Regions from separate parts of the Xanthobacter sp. DMC47 genome, predicted to be linked through region 2. Evidence: predicted binding sites of a transcription regulator. Region 2 holds the regulator's gene; each other region holds the start of a gene.
What was found. Region 2 encodes LexA, which represses DNA repair genes until DNA is damaged. Its sites were predicted from a motif close to TGTTCNNNNTGTGTTCNG; they were not measured.
Positions count from the first base shown of each region.

Region 1: ACT54R_RS07855 (helicase-related protein) is a predicted target of LexA. The motif match lies at 1,193-1,210, and genes of this name have one in related genera.
Region 3: ACT54R_RS18035 (ATP-dependent helicase) is a predicted target of LexA. The motif match lies at 5,021-5,038, and genes of this name have one in related genera.

Region 1 covers NZ_JBQUZM010000001.1:1,701,762-1,708,343, reverse strand. Annotated here, with positions in the region: gene ACT54R_RS07865 (NUDIX domain-containing protein) at 1-89, shown strand, start outside; gene ACT54R_RS07860 (creatininase family protein) at 293-1,027, opposite strand; gene ACT54R_RS07855 (helicase-related protein) at 1,336-4,692, shown strand; gene ACT54R_RS07850 (RNA-binding S4 domain-containing protein) at 4,696-4,971, shown strand; gene fdxA (ferredoxin FdxA) at 5,054-5,389, shown strand; gene ACT54R_RS07840 (hypothetical protein) at 5,554-6,024, opposite strand; gene ACT54R_RS07835 (glutathione S-transferase family protein) at 6,144-6,582, opposite strand, start outside.
Region 2 covers NZ_JBQUZM010000006.1:230,001-236,582, reverse strand. Annotated here, with positions in the region: gene gltX (glutamate--tRNA ligase) at 1-1,171, opposite strand, end outside; gene ACT54R_RS23280 (ComEC/Rec2 family competence protein) at 1,343-3,580, shown strand; gene lexA (transcriptional repressor LexA) at 3,706-4,416, opposite strand; gene ACT54R_RS23270 (molybdopterin molybdotransferase MoeA) at 4,573-5,787, opposite strand; gene moaC (cyclic pyranopterin monophosphate synthase MoaC) at 5,840-6,328, opposite strand; gene ACT54R_RS23260 (DUF2147 domain-containing protein) at 6,449-6,582, opposite strand, start outside.
Region 3 covers NZ_JBQUZM010000004.1:1,341,101-1,347,682, reverse strand. Annotated here, with positions in the region: gene ACT54R_RS18050 (hypothetical protein) at 11-208, shown strand; gene ACT54R_RS18045 (50S ribosomal protein L11 methyltransferase) at 229-1,140, opposite strand; gene ACT54R_RS18040 (GGDEF domain-containing protein) at 1,151-2,425, opposite strand; gene ACT54R_RS18035 (ATP-dependent helicase) at 2,534-4,921, opposite strand; gene ACT54R_RS18030 (hypothetical protein) at 5,076-5,309, opposite strand; gene ACT54R_RS18025 (cupin domain-containing protein) at 5,383-5,769, opposite strand; gene ACT54R_RS18020 (MFS transporter) at 5,775-6,582, opposite strand, start outside.

The DNA.
Region 1 (6,582 bases), on a different contig from region 2:
TCAACGGCTTCCTCATCCTCGCCCTGCAATGGCTCGCGCTGAACCGCGCCCGGCTGCCGGAGTTGATTGCAGGGGCGGAGCGGGGGTAGGGGAGCGATTATTGCGCCGTCAGGGCCGGGCTACTGAAGCGCTCCCTTCCCGCCGTCATCGCCCGGCTCGTCCGGGCGATCCACTGCGCCGCCTGAGCCATGTTCGAGAGCCGGATCCAGCCCTACCGTGGATGCCCCGGACAAGCCGGGGGATGACACGGTGACATGGGGAGCACGCGCTTTCGTCTGCCGTCCCCGCCCCCTCACGCATGCGGCTCCAGCCGCGCGAGGTCGAAGGCCGCCACGTCCTTCAAAAGCTCCACGAAGGCGCGGGAGCCGTATTCGTAGGCGGCTTCGCCCTTGAGCGCGGTGGCGTGGGTGGCGTCGCCCATGGCGCCGTCGGGGCTGAGATCTTCCGCCAGCCAGCCGAAGCCGACCGGGTGGTTGGCGCGCAGGCGCTGGAACTCGGTTTCCATGGCGATGGAATAGGGCGGGAACGGCCCGGCGTGGCTCATGTCCACCAGCTCGGGGCGGAACGCGAGCATCAGCGAGGTCTCGATCTCCCCGCCATGGATGCCGTGCGCCCGCTCGTGGTCGGAGAAGAGGCCCACGGGGTAGCCGAAGCGGTGCATGGAGCAGGTGACGGCCAGCATCTTGTGGTCCACCCGCAGGGTACGGGCGACCAGATCGATCACCGGCACGTTGCCGCCATGGGTGTTCATGAGCACGAGGCGGCGCACCCCGGCGCGGGCGAGACTGCGGCCCAGCTCCACCCAAGCGGCGATGGCGGTGGCGGGCGAGAGGGTGAGCGTGCCGGCGAAGGAGATGTGCTCGTCGGACTTGCCCACCGCTTGCACGGGCAGGAACACCGCGTCCACCTCGCGCGGCACCATGAAGGCGATGCGCTCCACATAGCCCTCGGCGATGAAGAGGTCGGTGCCCAGCGGCAGGTGGGGGCCATGCTGCTCCACGGCGGCGACGGGCAGGACGGCGACCATGCGGGTCTTGTCCAGCGCTGCGAGTGCCGGTGAGGAAAGTTCAGCCCATTTCAGAAACACCGCTGCCTCCACGCCCCCGGCGCGTGCTGCCGCGCCGCCCTACCTCCATGGGAAGGAAAAGCCGCATCAAGTCAAGGGTATGGGACGCGCTGGCCTGCCTCGCGGGAGAACACCCCGCGAACCCTGCCCCTCACCTGATTCGCTCCCCTCCCGTTCCGCGAATGTCCGCGCGCCCCCTTTCGCCATGGCCCCCGCGTCCCGATATGATACAGGGACACCCCTCCTTTACGTGGATTGCGCCAGAGCCGATGGACGACGTCACCCGATGGGCCGTGCTGCCGCGCAATCTGAGGGCGCGGGGGGTGAGCGCGGTCCTTGGCCCGACCAACACGGGCAAGACCCACCTCGCCATCGAGCGGATGCTCGGCCATGAGAGCGGCATCATCGGCCTGCCGCTGCGCCTGCTCGCGCGCGAGGTCTACCAGCGCATCGTTGACCGGGTGGGGGCGGAGAAGGTCGCGCTCATCACCGGCGAGGAGAAGATCAAGCCCAAGGGCCGCCATGGGGAGAACGCCCGCTACTGGGTCTCCACCGTGGAGGCCATGCCGCGCGATCTCGACGTGGCCTTCGTCGCCATCGACGAGATCCAGCTCGCCACCGATCTCGACCGCGGCCATGTCTTCACCGACCGCATCCTGAACCGGCGCGGCCGCCACGAGACGCTGCTGCTCGGCTCGGCCACCATGCGCCCGCTGGTGGAAAAGCTCATTCCCGGGGTGAACGTGGTGGTGCGGCCGCGCCTTTCCACCCTCTCCTTCGCCGGCGAGCGCAAGATTTCCCGCCTGCCGCGCCGCTCGGCCATCGTCGCCTTCTCGGCGGACGAGGTCTATTCCATCGCCGAGTTCATCCGCCGCCAGCGGGGCGGTGCGGCGGTGGTGATGGGCGCCCTCTCGCCGCGCACCCGCAATGCGCAGGTGGAGCTCTACCAGTCCGGCGACGTGGATTATCTCGTCGCCACCGATGCCATCGGCATGGGCCTCAACCTCGACGTGGACCATGTGGCCTTCGCCTCGGACCGCAAGTTCGACGGCTGGCAGTATCGCAAGCTGAACGCCTCCGAGATGGCGCAGATCGCCGGGCGCGCCGGCCGTGCGACACGCGATGGCACGTTCGGCACGACGGGACGTTGTCCACCGTTCGAGGAGGAACTGGTCTCGCGGCTGGAGGAGCATGTGTTCGACACTGCGAAGGTGTTGCAATGGCGCAACGCCGTCGCGGATTTCCAGTCGCCCGCCGCGCTCCTCGCCTCCCTTTCGCGCCTCCCGAAAGAGGAGGGGCTGACCCGCGCGCCCACCGCCGATGACGTTGCGGTGCTTGAAATCATGAGCCGGGACATGGAGGTGACGGGCCGTCTCGACGGCGCCGCCGACGTGGAACGGCTGTGGGATGCCTGCCAGGTGCCGGACTATCGGAAGGTCTCCCCGGGCGCCCATGCGGAGCTGGTGGGCACCCTTTTCGGGCACATAAAGGGGGGTGGCCGCATCCCCGATGACTGGTTCGCGCGTCAAATCGCCTTGACCGATCGCGCAGAAGGCGACATCGACACGTTGTCGAACCGGATCGCGCAGGTGAGGACCCTCACCTTCGTCGCGAACCGGCCCGACTGGCTCAGGGATCCGGAGCACTGGCAAGGCGTCACGAGAGGGGTCGAGGACAAGCTGTCGGATGCGTTGCACGAAAGGCTGGCCCAGCGTTTCGTGGATCGGCGGACCAGCGTGCTCATGCGGCGCCTGCGAGAGAACACGATGCTCGAAACTGAAATCAGCAAGACCGGTGACGTTACCGTCGAAGGCCACGTCATCGGCCACCTCCACGGCTTCCAGTTCGCCCCCGATCCCGCAGCCGCGGCCGGTGGCGAGGAGGCGAAGGCATTGCGCGCCGCCGCCCAGCAGGCGCTGGCCGGCGAGATCGAGCAGCGCGCCCAGCGCCTGTCGCAGGCGGTGGACGAGGCGTTCGTCCTCACCTTCGACGGCACCATCCGCTGGACGGGCGAGGCGGTGGCCAAGCTCATCCCCGGCGACGAGGTGCTGAAGCCGCGCTTCAAGATCATCGCCGACGAGCATCTCACCGGCCCGGCCCGCGACCAGGTGGAGGCGCGCCTCACCCTGTGGGTGGCCGCCCATATCGAGAAGCTGCTCGGCGCGCTCACCAAGCTCGGCACCGCCGAGGACATCACCGGCATCGCCCGCGGCATCGCCTTCCAGATCGTCGAGAGCCTCGGCGTGCTGGAGCGTGCCCGCGTCGCCGACGAGGTGAAGGGGCTGGATCAGGCCGCCCGCGCCACCCTGCGTGGCCATGGCGTGCGCTTCGGCGCCCATCACATCTACCTGCCGGCGCTGCTGAAGCCCGCCCCGCGCGCGCTGGCGGCTGAGCTTTATGCGTTGAAGCACGGCGGCCTCGCCCAGAAGGGCCTCGACGAGCTGCCGCACCTTGCCGCCTCGGGCCGCACCTCCATCCCGGTGGATCACGAGGTGCAGAAGGGGCTCTATCGCGCCGTCGGCTTCCGCGTGTGCGGTGAGCGCGCGGTGCGCGTGGACATTCTGGAGCGCCTTGCCGACCTCATCCGCCCCGCGCTGGCGTGGCGGCCCAACTCCCCCGGCCCCAAGCCGGCCGGGGCTGTGGATGGCCGGGGCTTCACCGTCACCGTGGGCATGACCTCGCTGGCCGGCTGCTCGGGGGAGGATTTCGCCTCCATCCTGAAGTCGCTGGGCTACCGCATGGAGCGCCGCCCCCCGCCGCCGGAGGCCGAGGCCCCCGCCGCCGCGCCGGAAGCCGCCCCTGTGGAGCTGGCCCCGCTGCCGGAAGGCGCCATCGAGGCGGATCTCCTGTTCGACGCCCCGGCAGAAGCGCCGGCCGAATCGGTGGACGAGGCGCTTGTCGAGGCGCCCGCCGAGGATGTTCCCTCTGAGGAATCGCCCGCCGAAGAAACCCCCGCTGACGTGGTCGCCGCTGATGTGGTTCTTGCCGACGCGGCCGAGGCCGAGGCTGCTGCCGAGGCGGTCGAGGTGTCTGGCGATCCCACCGCCGCCGAAGTCGCGGCAGAGGTCGAGGCCCCCGCCGCCCCCGGTGGCCCAGAGGCGGTTGAAGGCGTCGCCGAGGTCGTTGCCGAGGCTCCCGCGGCCGACGCCGCTCCCGCCGAGCCCGAGCTGATCGAGGTGTGGCGTCCCGGCCGTCCGCCGGGCGCGCCGCGTCGCGAGCGTCCTGCCGGCGAAGGCCGCCGCTTCGGCGATCGTCCCGGTGGCGATCGCGGCGATCGCGTTGGCGAGAAGGGTGGTGGCCGCGGCGAGCGTCGCGATGGCCGTCCGCCCCACCGCCGTCCCGAGCATGCCCCCGCCGAGGCCGGTGCCCCCGAAGGCGAGCGCGCGCCGCGTCCGCCGCGTGGCGACCGCCCGTTCCGCGGCCCGCGCGAGAACGAGGGCAACCGCGAGCATCGGCAGGAAGGCCACCGGAACGAGGGCCATCGTGGGCCGCGTCCCGAGCAGCGGGCGGACAACCGCCCCGCCCATCAGGAGCGCCGCCGCGAGAAGCCGGCGGACCCCGATAGCCCGTTTGCCGCCCTCGCCGCGCTGAAGGCGCGGCTGGAGGCGGAGAAGAAGGGCGGCTGACCCGTGACGGATCCGGCGGAGCGGCAGAGGCTCGACCGCTGGATCTGGCACGCCCGCGTGGTGCGCGCCCGCGAGGACGCCGCCGATCTCGTCCGCTCGGGCCATGTGCGGCTCGACGGCGCGCGGGTGACCAGCCCCGGCCACATGGTGCGGGCGGGGCAGGTGCTCACCATCGCCCTCGACCGGCAGGTGCGGGTGCTGCGCGTCACCGCCTTTGCGGAGCGCCGGGGAGATGCTACATCCGCCCTCGCGCTTTTTGAGGAAATAACAGAAGCGTAGCGGTGTTTAGGGGCCTGCGGCTTGCAGCCGCTTGCGTGGCGCGTGCGCCTGCGCTACCCGGACCCCTCGAAAGGGATTGCCCATGACCTACGTCGTCACCGAGAACTGCATCCGCTGCAAATACATGGATTGCGTGTCCGTGTGCCCGGTGGACTGTTTCTACGAGGGCGAGAACATGCTCGTCATCCACCCCGACGAGTGCATCGATTGCGGCGTCTGCGAGCCGGAGTGCCCGGCCGAGGCCATCAAGCCCGATGCCGAGCCGGGGCTGGAGAAGTGGCTCGCGCTCAACGCCGAATACGCCAAGACCTGGCCCAACATCACCCTGAAGCGCGACGCCCCGCCCGACGCCAAGGAATGGGACGGCAAGCCCGGCAAGGAAGAGCTGTTCTCCCCGGAGCCCGGCCAGGGCGACTGAGCCGACTGCCTACGCTCCCCCAAATGGTGCGTCATGGCCGGGCTTGTCCCGGCCATCCACGTCGGGCCACTGGCGCTGTCGGTCGGATAGGTATTCCCAGACCATCCACGTGGATGACCGGGACAAGCCCGGTCATGACGGTCTGCTCCGATGGCTGACGCCCCTCAGGGCAGCGCCTCCAGCTGGAAATATTGCGAGAGCACCAGCTTGCCGTCAGCGTCGAGATAGGCGCGGCCGAATTTGGCGGCCTGCAGCTTGTCGGTCTCCTGGTAGATGGTGCCGCCCAGCGGGGGCAAAGCGTTGGGGCGGGCGCAGGGGACGTCGAGCGTCACCTTCTGATCGACGGTGTAGGCCGTGCCGCGCTCCACCACCTTCACCGTTCCCGTCACCGCGCAGGTGCCGAAGGCGCGCGGGGTAAGCGTCACCCCCTCCACGGCGAGGACGATGACATTCTTCGCGCCGTCGCGGGCCGTGGCGTAGACCTGCGGCGACATCAGCGCCAGCGCCGGTGCTGCGCCGGAGAGGAGCAGCACCGCCGCGAGGGCAACGGCGCGTCGGCTCCTGAGGCGCCTCGTCGGCGCGAGTCCCACGGGCTGCCGATGGCCCGGCCCGCGATCCATCCGCTTCTCGCCCATCTGGTCCTCCCCGCCCGTGCCACCTCGGGGCGCACGGGCCTGTTCTTGCCTGCCGTCCGTTCTGGAGCGATTTCCGGCATTTTGCAAAGCGGCCTTTCGCAGGGGGAGGGCTGTGGCGCTCAGCCCGGCGATGCGGTGGCATCCACCGCCGCCTGATGCTCGGCGGCGAGCCGTGCATCCAGCTCCGCCACCTGGAGCGCTGCCGGCCGGCCGGTGATGCGCCGGACGTAATCGGCGATCACGGGCGTTTCCGGCACCAGCTTGAACATCACGCCCCAGCGGAAGGCGTTGCCCCAGAGGATGTCGGCCGCCGTGCAGCGGTCGCCGAGGAGATAGGGCTTCGCCGCCAGTTCCCGCGTCACCGTGTCGAGCATGGTGTCGAAGTCGCCATAGGGGCACATGGAGGCCGGACCGGCCTCGCGCTCAAGGGCGCGGTCCATGAGGGCGGGCTCGTAGCAGGCCGCGTAATAGGCGAGCCAGCGCAGATACGCCCCCCGCCCCGGCGCGCCGATGGCGGGCGCGAGACCGGCCTCGGGGAAGGCGTCGGCGAGATAGATG
Region 2 (6,582 bases):
AGAGCAGGGTCGTCGCCTTCTCGTCCAGCGGGATGGGCCGCTCGACGAAGATGAAGTCGGCGTTGTCGAGCAGCTCAACCAGCGTCTTCGCCCGCTCCTTCAGACCCGGCATGGCGGCGGCGAGCTGGGCACGGCGGGTGTCCGTCATGCGCGGCAGGCGGTGCTCGGCGTCCGGCAGGTGGGGCAGCAGCGCGTCGATGGCGGCCAGCAGTTCGGCATCGCTGGAGGCGCGCATGTAGTGGCCATTGAGGCTTTCGAGCTTGGCGAAGTCGAAGCGCGCGGCCGAACGGCCGACCTTGTCGAGGTCGAAGAACTCGACCATCTCGCCGGTGGAGAACACCTCCTGGTCGCCATGGCTCCAGCCGAGGCGCACCAGATAGTTGCGCAGCGCCGCCGGCAGATAGCCCATGTCGCGATAGGCATCGACGCCCAGCGCACCGTGGCGCTTGGAGAGCTTCGCGCCATCCGGCCCGTGGATGAGCGGGATGTGGGCCATGCGCGGCACGTCCCAGCCCAGCGCGCGGTAGATCTGCGTCTGGCGGGCGGCGTTGGTGAGGTGGTCGTCGCCGCGGATGATGTGGGTGACGCCCATGTCGTGGTCGTCCACCACCACCGCCAGCATGTAGGTGGGCGTGCCGTCCGATCGCAGCAGCACGAGGTCGTCGAGATCCTTGTTGGGGAAGGTCACGGTGCCCTGCACCATGTCGTCGATCACCGTCTCGCCCTCCTGCGGGGCGCGCAGGCGGATGACGGGCGCGCGGTCGGCCGGCGCCTCGGAGGGGTCGCGGTCGCGCCAGCGGCCGTCATAGCGCGGCGGGCGGCCCTCCTTGCGGGCCAGCTCGCGCATCTCGTCCAGCTCCTGGGGGGTGGCATAGCAGCGATAGGCATTGCCCTTCGCCAGCATCTCCGCCACCGCGGCCTGATGCCGCTCGGCGCGGGCGAACTGGTAGATGGGATCGCCATCCCAATCGATGCCGAGCCAGGAGAGGCCTTCGAGGATGGCGTCGATGGCCTCCTTGGTCGAGCGCTGGCGGTCCGTATCCTCGATGCGCAGCAGCATCTTGCCGCCGGTGTGGCGGGCATAGAGCCAGTTGAACAGCGCCGTGCGCGCCCCGCCGATATGCAGGAAGCCGGTGGGCGAGGGGGCGAAGCGGGTGACGATCTGCGACATCGGGCGGGGCTCGGCGGGATTGGGTCCGCTTGGACGGAAGACGCGCGTGCGGCAGCCCTGCGGAACGCAAACCGAACCACATGGCGCGCGGGAGGCGCCCGTGTAGCATAGAGGCGGGGCACAAGGAACACGGGGCGGGCGCGGCCCGGACCGGCCCCTCGGCGGGCGAGGATGGACGAGCGGGCCTCAGGCAGGGCGCGGACAGGGGGGCGGGGAGCCGCGGGCGCGCTCCCGGCGCTCTCCACGCGCGGGCTTGTCCGCTTCGCCGATGCGCTAAAGGCCCGCATCGCCCGTGACGTCGCTGCCGAGGCGGCCTCGGGGCGGCTGATCCTGTGGCTTCCGGCCGCCTTTACCGCCGGCCTCCTGCTCTACTTCGGCGCGTCCACCGAGCCGTCGCTCGTCGCCAGTCTCGTCCTGGTGGCCGCATTTGCGGCGGCAGCCTTGGCTGCGCGGGCCCGCCCCGTGACGTTCGGCATCGCCGCGGTACTGCTCGCAACTGCAGCCGGTTTTGCGGCGGGCGGGGTGCGCACCGCGCTCATCGCCCACGAGATGATCGTGCCGCCAAAGACCCCGGTGCGTCTGTCCGGCTTCATCGAGCGCGTGGAGCGGCGGACCACGGGCGACCGCATCCTGCTGCGGCTTGATGGAGACGCCGTGCGCGGGCTCGCCAATGCCCCGGCGCTGGTGCGGCTCTCGCTCCGCAAGGACTGGGCGCCGCCGGTGGGCAGCCATGTAACGCAGCTGGCGCAATTGCTGCCGCCCTCCGGCCCCGCCATGCCCGGCGCCCACGATTTCGGCCGCGCGCCGTGGTTTCAGGGCATCGGCGCCATCGGCTACGGGCTCGGCCGCCCGAAGGCTGCGGCGCCGCGCGATCCGCCCCTGTCCGTGCGCCTCGCCATGGGGCTGGATGGGGTGCGCCAGAGCCTCTCGGCCCGGATCCGCGCCTCGCTCACCGGCGTCCCGGCCGAAGTGGCGGTGGCGCTGGTCGCCGGCGACCGTTCCGGCATTCCGCGGGCGGTGGAGGAGAGCATGCGCGTCTCCGGCCTTTCGCACATCCTCTCCATCTCCGGCCTGCACATGGCGCTGGTGGCCGGCACCCTGTTCGCGCTGGCGCGGGGCCTGCTGGCGCTGGTGCCGGGGCTGGCGGTGTCGTTGCCCATCAAGTCCATCGCGGCGCTGATCGCGCTTTCGGGCAGCGCCTTCTATCTGGTGCTGTCGGGCAACGACGTCCCGGCCCAGCGCTCCTTCGTCATGACCGGGCTCGTGCTGGCGGGCGTGATGGTGGGGCGGCCGTCCCTGTCGCTGCGATCGGTGGGCGTTGCGGCGGTGGTGGTGCTGGCGCTGACGCCGGAGGCGGCGCTGGACCCGGGAACGCAGATGTCGTTTGCCGCTACCCTCGCCCTCGTCGCCGCCTATGAGCGGCTCCAGCCCTTGCGGGCGATCCCCCGGCCGGATGGCATCGCCGGCGCGGTGGTTTCGTGGGTGGCTGTGCTGGTGGCGGGCACGGCGCTGACCTCGCTGGTCGCGGGGCTGGCGACGGCGCCCTATGGCATCTTCCATTTTCAGCGGGTCGCGCCCTATGGGCTTCTCGCCAACCTCGCCGCCATGCCGGCGGTGTCCTTCCTGGTGATGCCGGCGGGACTGGCCGGCGTGCTGCTGATGCCGTTCGGCTGGGATCATCTCGCCTGGCCGGTGATGGGGCGCGGCATCGAGATCATGACGGCGGTGTCCGACTGGGTGGGCACACTGCCGGGCGCCGACATCCGCGCCGCCTTCATCGGCACCGGGACGCTGCTGTGGCTCTCGCTCGCGTTGCTGGCCCTCTGCCTGCTGCGCGGCGTCCTCACCCTCGCGGCGCTGGTGCCCCTCGGCCTCGCCGCCCTGGTGGCAGGCGCGCCTCTGAAGCCGGACCTCCTCATAGCGCCCGATGCGCAGACGGTAGCGGTGCGGATGCCGGACGGGCGGCTTTCGGTGCTCGGCGCCTCGGGCCAGAAACTCGTGGTGGAGCAGTGGCTGACGCGGGAGGGCGACCGCCGCACGGCCGGAACGAAGGACCTTGCCGCCGGATTCACCTGCGATCCGCTCGGCTGCACCGCGCCGCTGCCCGGCGGCGGCACTATCGCCATTTCGCGCCGCGCCGAAAGCCTGGAGGCCGACTGCCTGAACGCCCGTATGGTCGTCACCCGCGATCCGCCGCCCAAGACCTGCCCAGCAGAGGTGCTGACCCCGGCGAAACTTGCGCGGACAGGGACGCTCGCCTTCGCCCTCCGCGACGGCGCGCTCGTCGCCGAATCCAGCCGCAAGGCTGGCGTATCCCGTCCCTGGATGGCGCCGCTGCCGCCGGAACCCATATCCGAACCCGCCACCGCCGATGCCGGCGACCCTCAGGCAGATGCGACCGCGCCCTGATGGGAGGGGCTTCAAGAGGCGTCGGGGTGAGGGGCAACGCCTCTAAGAAAAAGCGCAGGCGCCCGTTGAGCGTGGACCGCCGCGCCCCTCACCCCGTTCCGGATCTCCCGCAGGAGAAATAAGGATCAGTAGCGGCGCATCAGGCCGATGAGCCGGCCCTGGATGCGCACGCGGTCGGGCCCGAAGATGCGGGTCTCGTAGGCCGGATTGGCAGCCTCCAGTGCGATGGAGGCGCCCTTCTTGCGCAGGCGCTTGAGGGTGGCTTCCTCGTCATCCACCAGCGCGACGATGATGTCGCCGGTATCGGCGCTGTCGCACTTGCGGATGAGCACCGTGTCGCCGTCGAGGATGCCGGCCTCGATCATGCTGTCACCCCGGACCTCAAGGGCGAAGTGCTCACCGGATCCCAGCATCTCGGGCGGGATGTTCAGTGTGTGGCTGCGGCTCTGAATGGCGGAGATGGGCGTGCCGGCGGCGATGCGGCCCATGACCGGCACCGAGACCACCTGGCCCGCCTCGTCGTCCTCCGGCACCGGACGGACCTTGCCGAGGCTGCCCTCGATGACCGACGGGGAAAAGCCGCGCCCTGCGGACCGGGCGGAGGCAAGGCCCGGCGCCACGCTGTCGGGCAGGCGCACCACTTCCAGCGCACGGGCGCGGTTGGGCAGGCGGCGGATGAAGCCGCGCTCTTCAAGGGCGGTGATGAGGCGATGGATGCCAGACTTGGAGCGCAGGTCCAGCGCTTCCTTCATCTCGTCGAAGGAGGGGGGGACCCCGGTTTCCTTGAGCCGCTCATGGATGAAGCGCAGAAGGTCGTATTGCTTCCGAGTGAGCATTCCCTGGCCCCGTTCCTTGCAGGCACCGCCCGGAAGCGGCGCTCTCGGCCGGTCCCGATTCAAGGCGCATCCAGCCCGGTGCGCCGCGAAACAAATCATGAACAGTCTTTATCTGTTCCTTTTGTGTTCCGCAAGTGGTGAAGGCCCCGTTAACGCTCAATCGTCGAAGGGAATAATCTCGCAGGGGTCGCCGACGCGCCCCGCAGGCGCGAAGGGCGGGCGCACCAGAAGGCAGTCGGCGGCGGAGAGAATGCTCAGCATGGCGCTGTCCTGCGAGGCGCAGGGAATGGCGTGGATCGAGCCATCCGCGCGCCGGTCGAGGGTGGCGCGCATGAAATCCCGCCGCACATCGTTGGGCGGCAGGTCGGCCGCGAGGCGCGCCGGCACGGTCTCGGGGCCGGGGCGGGAATCACCCTGCAGAGCGCGGATGAGGGGGACGAGGTAGACCATCCCGCAGACGTGGGAGGACACCGGGTTACCCGGCAGCCCCAGCACCCGCACGGCGCCGCGATGGCCGAACATCAGCGGTTTTCCGGGGCGCAGCGCGATCTTATGCACCGAGAGGTCCACCCCCTCGGCCTTCAGCGCCGGGGCCATCAGGTCATGATCGCCCACGGAGGCGCCACCCGAGGAGACCACGAGATCGAATTCGCCGGAGAGCGCGCGCGCCACCACGGCGCGGATGGCCGCAAGGTCGTCCTTGATGAGGCCGAGGTCGGTCACATCGGCCCCGGCGCGGCGGGCGAGTTCGGCGAGGCCGAAGGCGTTGGAGACGACGATCTCGCTGCCGTTGCCGGTGCCCTGGCCGGGCAGCACCAGTTCGTCGCCGGTCTGCAGCAAGGCGACGCGCGGGCGGCGCGCGACCGGCACTGTCGCATGGTCCATGGCGGCGGCGAGCATGATGTCGCGGCCGGTCAGGCGCCGGCCGGCGAACAGGCCGGGTGCGCTTTCAGAAAAATCGCAGCCGCGCTTGCGCACGTTGCGGAGCGCGGCAGTCGGGGCGGTGGTGGTGATGGTGTCGCCGTCGCGGGTGACGTTTTCCTGGATCACCACCGTGTCGGCGCCCTCCGGCACGACGGCCCCGGTGAAGATGCGCACGGCCTGTCCGGCGCCCATCGTCCCGGCAAAGGGCCGGCCAGCGGCGGATTCGCCGATGACTGCAAGGTGCGCCGGCGTCTCGGCGATGTCGGCGCCGCGCACGGCGTAGCCGTCCATGGCCGACATGTCGGCGGGGGGCTGGGTGCGGCGTGCTGCGAGGTCGCGCGCCAGCACCCGCCCGGCCGCCGCCTGCACCGGCACATCCTCGACGCCGAGCGCGACGACGCCCTCAGTAATGAGCGCGGTGGCCTCCTCGACGGTCATGAGCGCCATGGCGCGGCTCCCTCACTCTGCACGTGCTGTCGGGTCATGGTGGCGGGCCGGCTCAGGCCGCCCCGGTCTCGGCGCGGAAATGGCCGCTGCGGCCGCCGGATTTCTCCAGCAGGCGAATGCCTTCAATTCGCATGCCACGGTCGGCGGCCTTGGCCATGTCGTAGATGGTGAGGCAGGCCACCGAGACGGCGGTGAGCGCCTCCATCTCCACGCCGGTCTGGCCCGTCACCTTGGCGCGGGCGGTGACGCGAAGGCCGGGCAGGGCGGGATCGGGGACCACCTCCACCTCCACCTTGGTCAGCATCAGGGGATGGCAGAGGGGGATCAGCTCATGGGTGCGCTTGGCGGCCATGATGCCGGCGATGCGCGCCACGCCCAACACGTCGCCCTTCTTGGCGTTGCCGGAGAGGATGAGATCCAGCGTCTCGCGCGCCATCGCCACGCGGCCCTCGGCCAGCGCCTCGCGGGTGGTCGCGTCCTTGTCCGACACGTCCACCATGCGGGCGGCGCCCTGTTCGTCGAGATGGGTCAGGCTGGCCATGGAAGTCGCGGTCTTCCCCGGAATCGATCTGAGGTCGGGGAAGATGGCGTCCGCGGCGGCGCCTGTCCACCGCCGCAGGAACAGGGCGGCGGAAAGGCTGTGTTGCCGGCGTTGGTTGGATCAGCGCAGGCGGGTCCAGACCTGCGTCTTGCAGAGCGGCACCACCACGCAGCCGCGCAGCTTCAGGGTGCTGTCGCCATCCATGGTGATGGTGCCTGAATAGGTCTTGCCGTCCTCGGCATTGTAGATGCTGC
Region 3 (6,582 bases), on a different contig from region 2:
GGAGGCCTCCATGAGCGCCGTTACCTTTTCTCCCGACACCCTCTCCCGCGACACCCGCTCTGCCGCTCCCAAGGCTGCGGCTGGCAAGACTGCCGGCAAGGGCTTCTTCGGCCGTCTGATGGACGCGATCATCGCCGCCCGGATGGAGCAGGCCGAGCGCGAACTGTCCCGTTATGTCCAGCTCAACGGTCGCGATCCGCTGAACTGACACGCTTCAGGTAAGACCTCTCATCCGCGCGGCCGACCCGACCGCGCGGCGAGGGTCAGTGTGGCCCAGCCCTCGATATGCCGCTGGCTGACGAGGTGCAGCCCCTGCGCCCGGTAGGCCGCCAATGCGGCCGGGACCTGGGCGGTGAGCAGCCCCGACAGGACGATGCGTCCCCCCGGCGCCAGCAATGAGGCGAGCGGGCGCGCCAGCCGCTTCAGCGGCGGCAGCAGGATGTTGGCGAGGATCAGGTCGTAGGGGCCATGGATGCGGATTGCCCGCGCCCCGGCTCCCGCCGCATGGACCATGCGCACCCCCGGCGCCTTGTTGGCCGCCGCATTGGCCTTGGCCGTGCGCACCGCAACGATGTCGATGTCGCTCCCCACGATCTCCGTGTGAAACAGCCGCTCGGCGGCAATGGCGAGCACGCCGGTGCCCGTGCCCACGTCCAGCACGCGCTGCGGGCGTCCCTTGCGCGCGGCGTGGACAATGGCGTGGAGGCAGCCCTGGGTGGTGCCGTGGTGGCCCGTGCCGAAGGCCAGCGCCGCCTCGATCTCGATGCCGATCCGGTGCGGTCCCACCCGCCCGCGATCATGGGAGCCATGGACCACGACCGGTCCGACGGCCACCGGTGCGAGGCCTTCGAGGCTCGCGGCCACCCAGTCCTTCTGCTCGATCTCGCCGAAGGTGACGGCGGCGGCCAGTTCCGGGCCGGCCGCGATCTCCACCAGCTCGCGCAGCATGTCCGGATCGAACGCTGCCCCGGCGTAGACTTCCACCACCCAGTCGTCGTCCGTCCGCTCGAAATTGGCCACGGCCACCTCGGCGGGGTCGAACGTCTCCGAGATCAGGTCGGCGATGCGCTGCGCCTGCCGGCGCGGCGCCTCGACCCGCATCACATGGGTGGCGTCGTTGGGGGGGAGGCCTTCGAGCATGGGTGAAACGTCATCCGTTATCGCTGGGGCCGCCGTCGCCCGTCGCTCCCGTCACGCGGTTGCGCCCGGCGTCCTTGGCCGCGTAGAGGCGCTTGTCGGCCGCTTCGAGCAGTGCCGTCAAGGTCTGGCCGTCCTCGGGCAATGTCGCGACGCCGATGGAGAGGGTCTGCTGCCGCACCCCGGCCGGCAGCGTGAGCCCCGCCACGCTTTCGTTGAGCATGTGGGCGAGGGCCACCGCCGAGACGTGGGACACACCCGGCGCCAGCACCGCGAATTCGTCGCCGCCATAGCGCACCACGTGGTCCGACTGCCGAAGGCTCTCGGAGATGGCGCCCGCCAGCAGCCGCAACACGTCGTCGCCGGTGGCGTGGCCGTGGAGGTCGTTGACCTCCTTGTAGTCGTCCACATCCACCAGCAGCAGGCTCATGGGCCGGCCGGTCTTGCGGGCGATCGCCACGAGGTCGCGGCCCAGCGGTTCCAACTGGCCCCGGTGGAGCACGCCGGTGAGCGGATCGAGCCGGGAGGTCACCTCCAGCTGCTCGTAGCGCTGGCGGTAGGTGAGGGTGTCGAACACGTCGGCGATGCGCGGGCGCTGCGGATTGCCGGCCATTTCGAAGCGGTCGAGATAGAGGGCAAGCATGAGGGCATAGAGGCCCGCCGCCACCATCTTGCCCACCCAGCCGCCGACGCCCGCAGAGAACGGCACGTCGAGCGCAAAATGCAGCACGCCGAAGAAGCCCACCTGATCGAAGGTGAGCACGAGCGCCAGTGTCGCCCAGATCACTGCCACCGGATGCCGCTTCACGCGCGACGACAGGCGCTCGTAGATGAGGATCATGGCAATGGAATCGATGAAGAGCAGCAGCGTGCTCCACACCGCCAGCGCGCCGAGCTGGTCCATGAAGGTGATGTCCGCGGGCGTGCCGGGGGCCGGCACCACATCGTGCTGGCGCAGCAGGAAAACGAGCGCCAGCAGCACCAGATTGCCGAGGAAAAGGCCATAGATGGGCTGGCGCGCGACCAGCGCGTCCTCGCGAATGTAGACGAGCAGCAGAAGCGCCAGTTTTCCGGAAAATAATACCACGGAGCCCGGCGACAGGGAGACGGCGAAGGGCAACTGCACGTAGTAGGCGGCGGCCAGATACGTCTCCATGAAATGGAGCGAGCCCAGCGCGCAGAAGAAGACGCCTATGCCCAGCGTGCCGCGCAGGCGGAACAGCGCGAGCATGGCGCCGAAATACACCAGCATTTCGGCGCCGAGCAGGAGGATGTTGAGTGCGATCATCAATCTGGAATCTGCGGCGCGGGCGACGCTAGGGGAAGATCAGGGCGGAGATGAGGGCCGCCGGGCCGGAATGGGGCGCTATTTAGGTCGTCGCCCGCAAATATTGCATCAGGCCTTTTCGACGAAGGTATCCACCACCCGTTTCTCGCCCGCCTTGTCGAACTGCACGGTCAGCTTGTTGCCGTCGATGCCCGTGATTTCGCCATAGCCGAACTTGATGTGGAATACCCGCTCGCCCCGCTTGAAGGCCGAGGAGGGAGCGGCGGAGGAGGCCACCAGCGTACCCTCGATCACCATCGGCCCGCGCCGGGCCGCAGCGCCGGCATCATAGCGCCCGCCGCGCTCGGAAAACCCTCCCCGCCCGCCGCCGCCCGTGTCGGATCGGCCGCGCTGGGTCTGCGCCCGCTGCCAGCCGGGGGTGGAATAGGAGGAGGCAGCGAAGGGCTCGGCCCGGTCGAACCGGCTCTGGCCGTAGCTGCCGCCGCCGCCGTAGGACGAGCCGCCCCAGCCCATGCCCCCGCGGCTTTCCTCGACCTGAACGTGCGCGTCCGGCAGTTCGTCGAGGAAGCGGGAGGGCACCGTCGAATTCCACATGCCGTGGATGCGCCGGTTGGAGGCGAACCAGATGCGGGCGGAGGCACGGGCGCGGGTGATGCCCACATAAGCGAGCCGCCGCTCCTCCTCGAGGCCCGCCTTGCCCTGCTCATCCAGCGCGCGCTGGTGAGGGAACAGGCCTTCCTCCCAGCCGGGCAGGAAGACGGTGTCGAACTCCAACCCCTTGGCCGAATGCAGGGTCATGACCTGCACCGCATCCTCGCCGGCGCCGTTGTCCACGTCCATCACGAGGGAGATGTGCTCGAGGAAGCCGGGCAGGTTCTCGAACGGCTCCATGGAGCGCACCAGTTCCTTCAGGTTCTCTAGCCGCCCGGCGGCCTCGGCGGAGCGGTCCTTCTGCCACATCTCCGTATAGCCGCTCTCGTCGAGGACGATCTCGGCAATCTCGGTGTGGGACATGGTGCGCGCCTGCTCGCGCCAGCGCTCGAAGGCCTGGATGAGCCCGCGCAGCGTCCCGCGCACCTTGGGCTTCAGCTCCTCGCTCTCGGTGAGCACGCGCGCGGCTTCCTGAAGGGGCACACCGGCGGCCCGGGCGACATCATGAATCTGCTTCACCGTGGCATCGCCGATGCCGCGCTTGGGCACGTTCACGATGCGCTCGAAGGCGAGGTCGTCGGCGGTGGAGTTCACGCAGCGCAGATAGGCCAGAGCATCGCGAATTTCCGCCCGCTCGTAGAAGCGCGGGCCGCCGATGACGCGATAGGGCATGCCCAGCGTGACGAAGCGATCCTCGAACTCGCGCATCTGGAAGGAGGCGCGGACCAGGATGGCGATCTCCGATAGCCGATGCCCGGCACGTTGCAGCGCCTCGATCTCCTCGCCGACCGCGCGGGCCTCCTCGCCGCTGTCCCACGCCCCGGTGACGGAGACTCGCTCGCCCTCGTCGCCCTCGGAGAACAGGGTTTTCCCCAGCCGCCCCTCATTGTGGGCGATCAGGTGGGCGGCCGAAGCGAGGATATGTCCCGTCGAGCGGTAATTGCGCTCCAGCCTGATGACCTTGGCGCCGGGAAAGTCGCTTTCAAAGCGAAGAATGTTGTCCACCTCCGCGCCGCGCCAGCCATAGATGGACTGGTCGTCGTCGCCGACGCAGCAGACATTCTTCGAGCCCTGCGCGAGCAGGCGCAGCCACAGATACTGGGCGACGTTGGTGTCCTGATACTCGTCCACCAGCAGATACTTGAAGCGCCGGTGGTATTCGGCGAGCACGTCGGGGTTTTCGCGGAACAGGCGGATGCCTTCCAGCAGCAGATCGCCGAAATCCACCGCGTTCAGCGCCTTGAGGCGCGCCTGATAAGCGGCATAGAGCATCCCGCCCTTGCCGTTGGCGAAGACGGCACCCTCGCCGGGCGGAACGTCCTTGGGCGAAAGGCCGCGGTTCTTCCAGCCGTCGATGGTGGCGGCGAGCAGGCGTGCCGGCCAGCGCTTCTCGTCGATGTTCTCGGCGGCGAGGAGCTGCTTGAGCAGGCGGATCTGGTCGTCCGTGTCGAGGATGGTGAAGCCGCTCTTCAGCCCCACCAGCTCGTGGTGGCGCCGGAGGATGCGCACGCCGATGGAATGGAAGGTGCCGAGCCAGGGCATCCCCTCGATCTGGTCGCCGACCATGCCGTGGATGCGGTCCTTCATTTCCCGCGCGGCCTTGTTGGTGAAGGTCACCACCAGGATCTGCGAAGGAAAGGCGCGGCCGGAGGCAAGAATATGGGCGACACGGGCGGTGAGCACGCGCGTCTTGCCGGTTCCGGCGCCGGCAAGCACCAGCAGAGGACCGTCAAGCGTCTCCACCGCCTCGCGCTGCTCGGGATTGAGGCCGGAGAGATAGGAGGCCTGCGGCCCGGCGGGCGCGATGCCGGCACGCGCCCGCGCGGCAATGCCGCCGGGCTTCAAGGCGGGAAGCTCTGGCGCTCCGCCGGGTTCATGGCCCGGACGGCGCGGGGATTCAGGCGGTCTCAATGCAACAGGTCTCGGTGCGCGTGATTCGCTCAAGGGAACAAAATGGCATCGCGCGCGCCGGATTGCGAGCTTGGCCGCGGATGATCCTTCACCTGAGCAGTTCGAGCGTGCCCTCGCGCCGCCAGGTCCGGGCCCTGAGCCGGGGTGCCAGCCACCACGACAGCGGCGCGGACACGATCGACGAGCCGATCACGACGAAGGGCATCACGCTCATGGCGTCGCGCGCCAGCGGCGACAGCAGCAGCGCCAGCAGGCCGGCAAAGAACGTGACGGCCTGGATCATCATGAACAGCATGGCGGCGAGTTGCAGCCGGATCGACATGGGCGAGCCTCCTTCCGAAATCACATCCCGGAAGGGCAACAGGTGTGTGCCCGGGGTGGTTCCCGGCGGGCGTTCAGGTTCCTGCGAGGTCACCGGCGGCATCAGGCAAGGAGGGCGCGGCCTTGGGGGCTCCGGGGGCGGGCGACGGGAGGTGGACCACGTAGAACTTGCGCACCGCCGTCACGCTCTTCCACACCCCCTTGAACCCCGAGGGAATGACGAAGGATTGCCCGGCGAGGAAGGTCTCGGTGTGGCCCGAAGCATCGGTGAGTTCCACCGTGCCTTCGATGAGGACGCAGAATTCGTCCTCGTCGTAGCTCACCTCGATCTCCGACGGGGCGGAGGCCCAGAAGCCCGCCGAGAAGGCGCCAGTGCGATCCTGATACCATTCATGCACGGTCGTCGCCGCACCGGGGTCGAGCGGCGGGTGCGGATCGAAGCGGATGGAGCGGATGGCCATGGGGGTCACTCCCTGCGCGCCTGGCGGACGGCGTGGGTCGCATCCTTCGCCTGTCCGGCATTCTGCCGCAAGGGTGTGCGGATGCCTGCGACAAGAATGGCACCGACCCCGAAGAAGGCGACCAGCACCGCCACCCCCGCGCGCTGGCTTTGGGTCAGGGCGGTAACGATGGCGACCGTGGTGGGGGCAGCAAACGAGGTGATCTTGCCGGAGAGCGCGAACAGGCCGAAGCATTCGCCGATATTCTCCGGCGGCGCGAGGCGCACCAGCAGGGTGCGCGAGGCGGCCTGGAGTGGGCCGGCCACCGCGCCGATCAGGAGGCCGAGGCCCACATAGACCTTCTCCGGCACGGTGCCGTAAAGACCCGTTCCCGGCGCGGTGGGCACGAGGCCGAACAGGATGGAGTCGCGCGCCACCGAGAGAAGCCCGACGCAGGCGAAAAGCAGCGCGAGGAGCGCGCCGAGGATGACCACGCGCGGGCCGAAGGCATCGTCCAGCCACCCCCCGGCCAGAGCCCCGGCCGTGCCGGTGAGGGTGAGCAGGATGCCGAAGATCCCGATCTCGATGGAGCCCCAGCCGAAGGTGCCCGCCGCATAGATGCCGCCGAAGGCGAAGAGGGCGACGAGGCCGTCCGCATAGATCATGTTGGCGATGAGGAAGCGGGCGAGGGCCGGGCGCGCCTTCAGCTTCGGCATCAGGACGCGGATTTCGGACAGTCCCTTGCGCACCGCCTCGCGCGGCGACAGGCCTTTCGCGCGGTCGGGCACGAACAGGAACATGGGCAGCACCAGCACCGCGAACCAAACAGCGGTC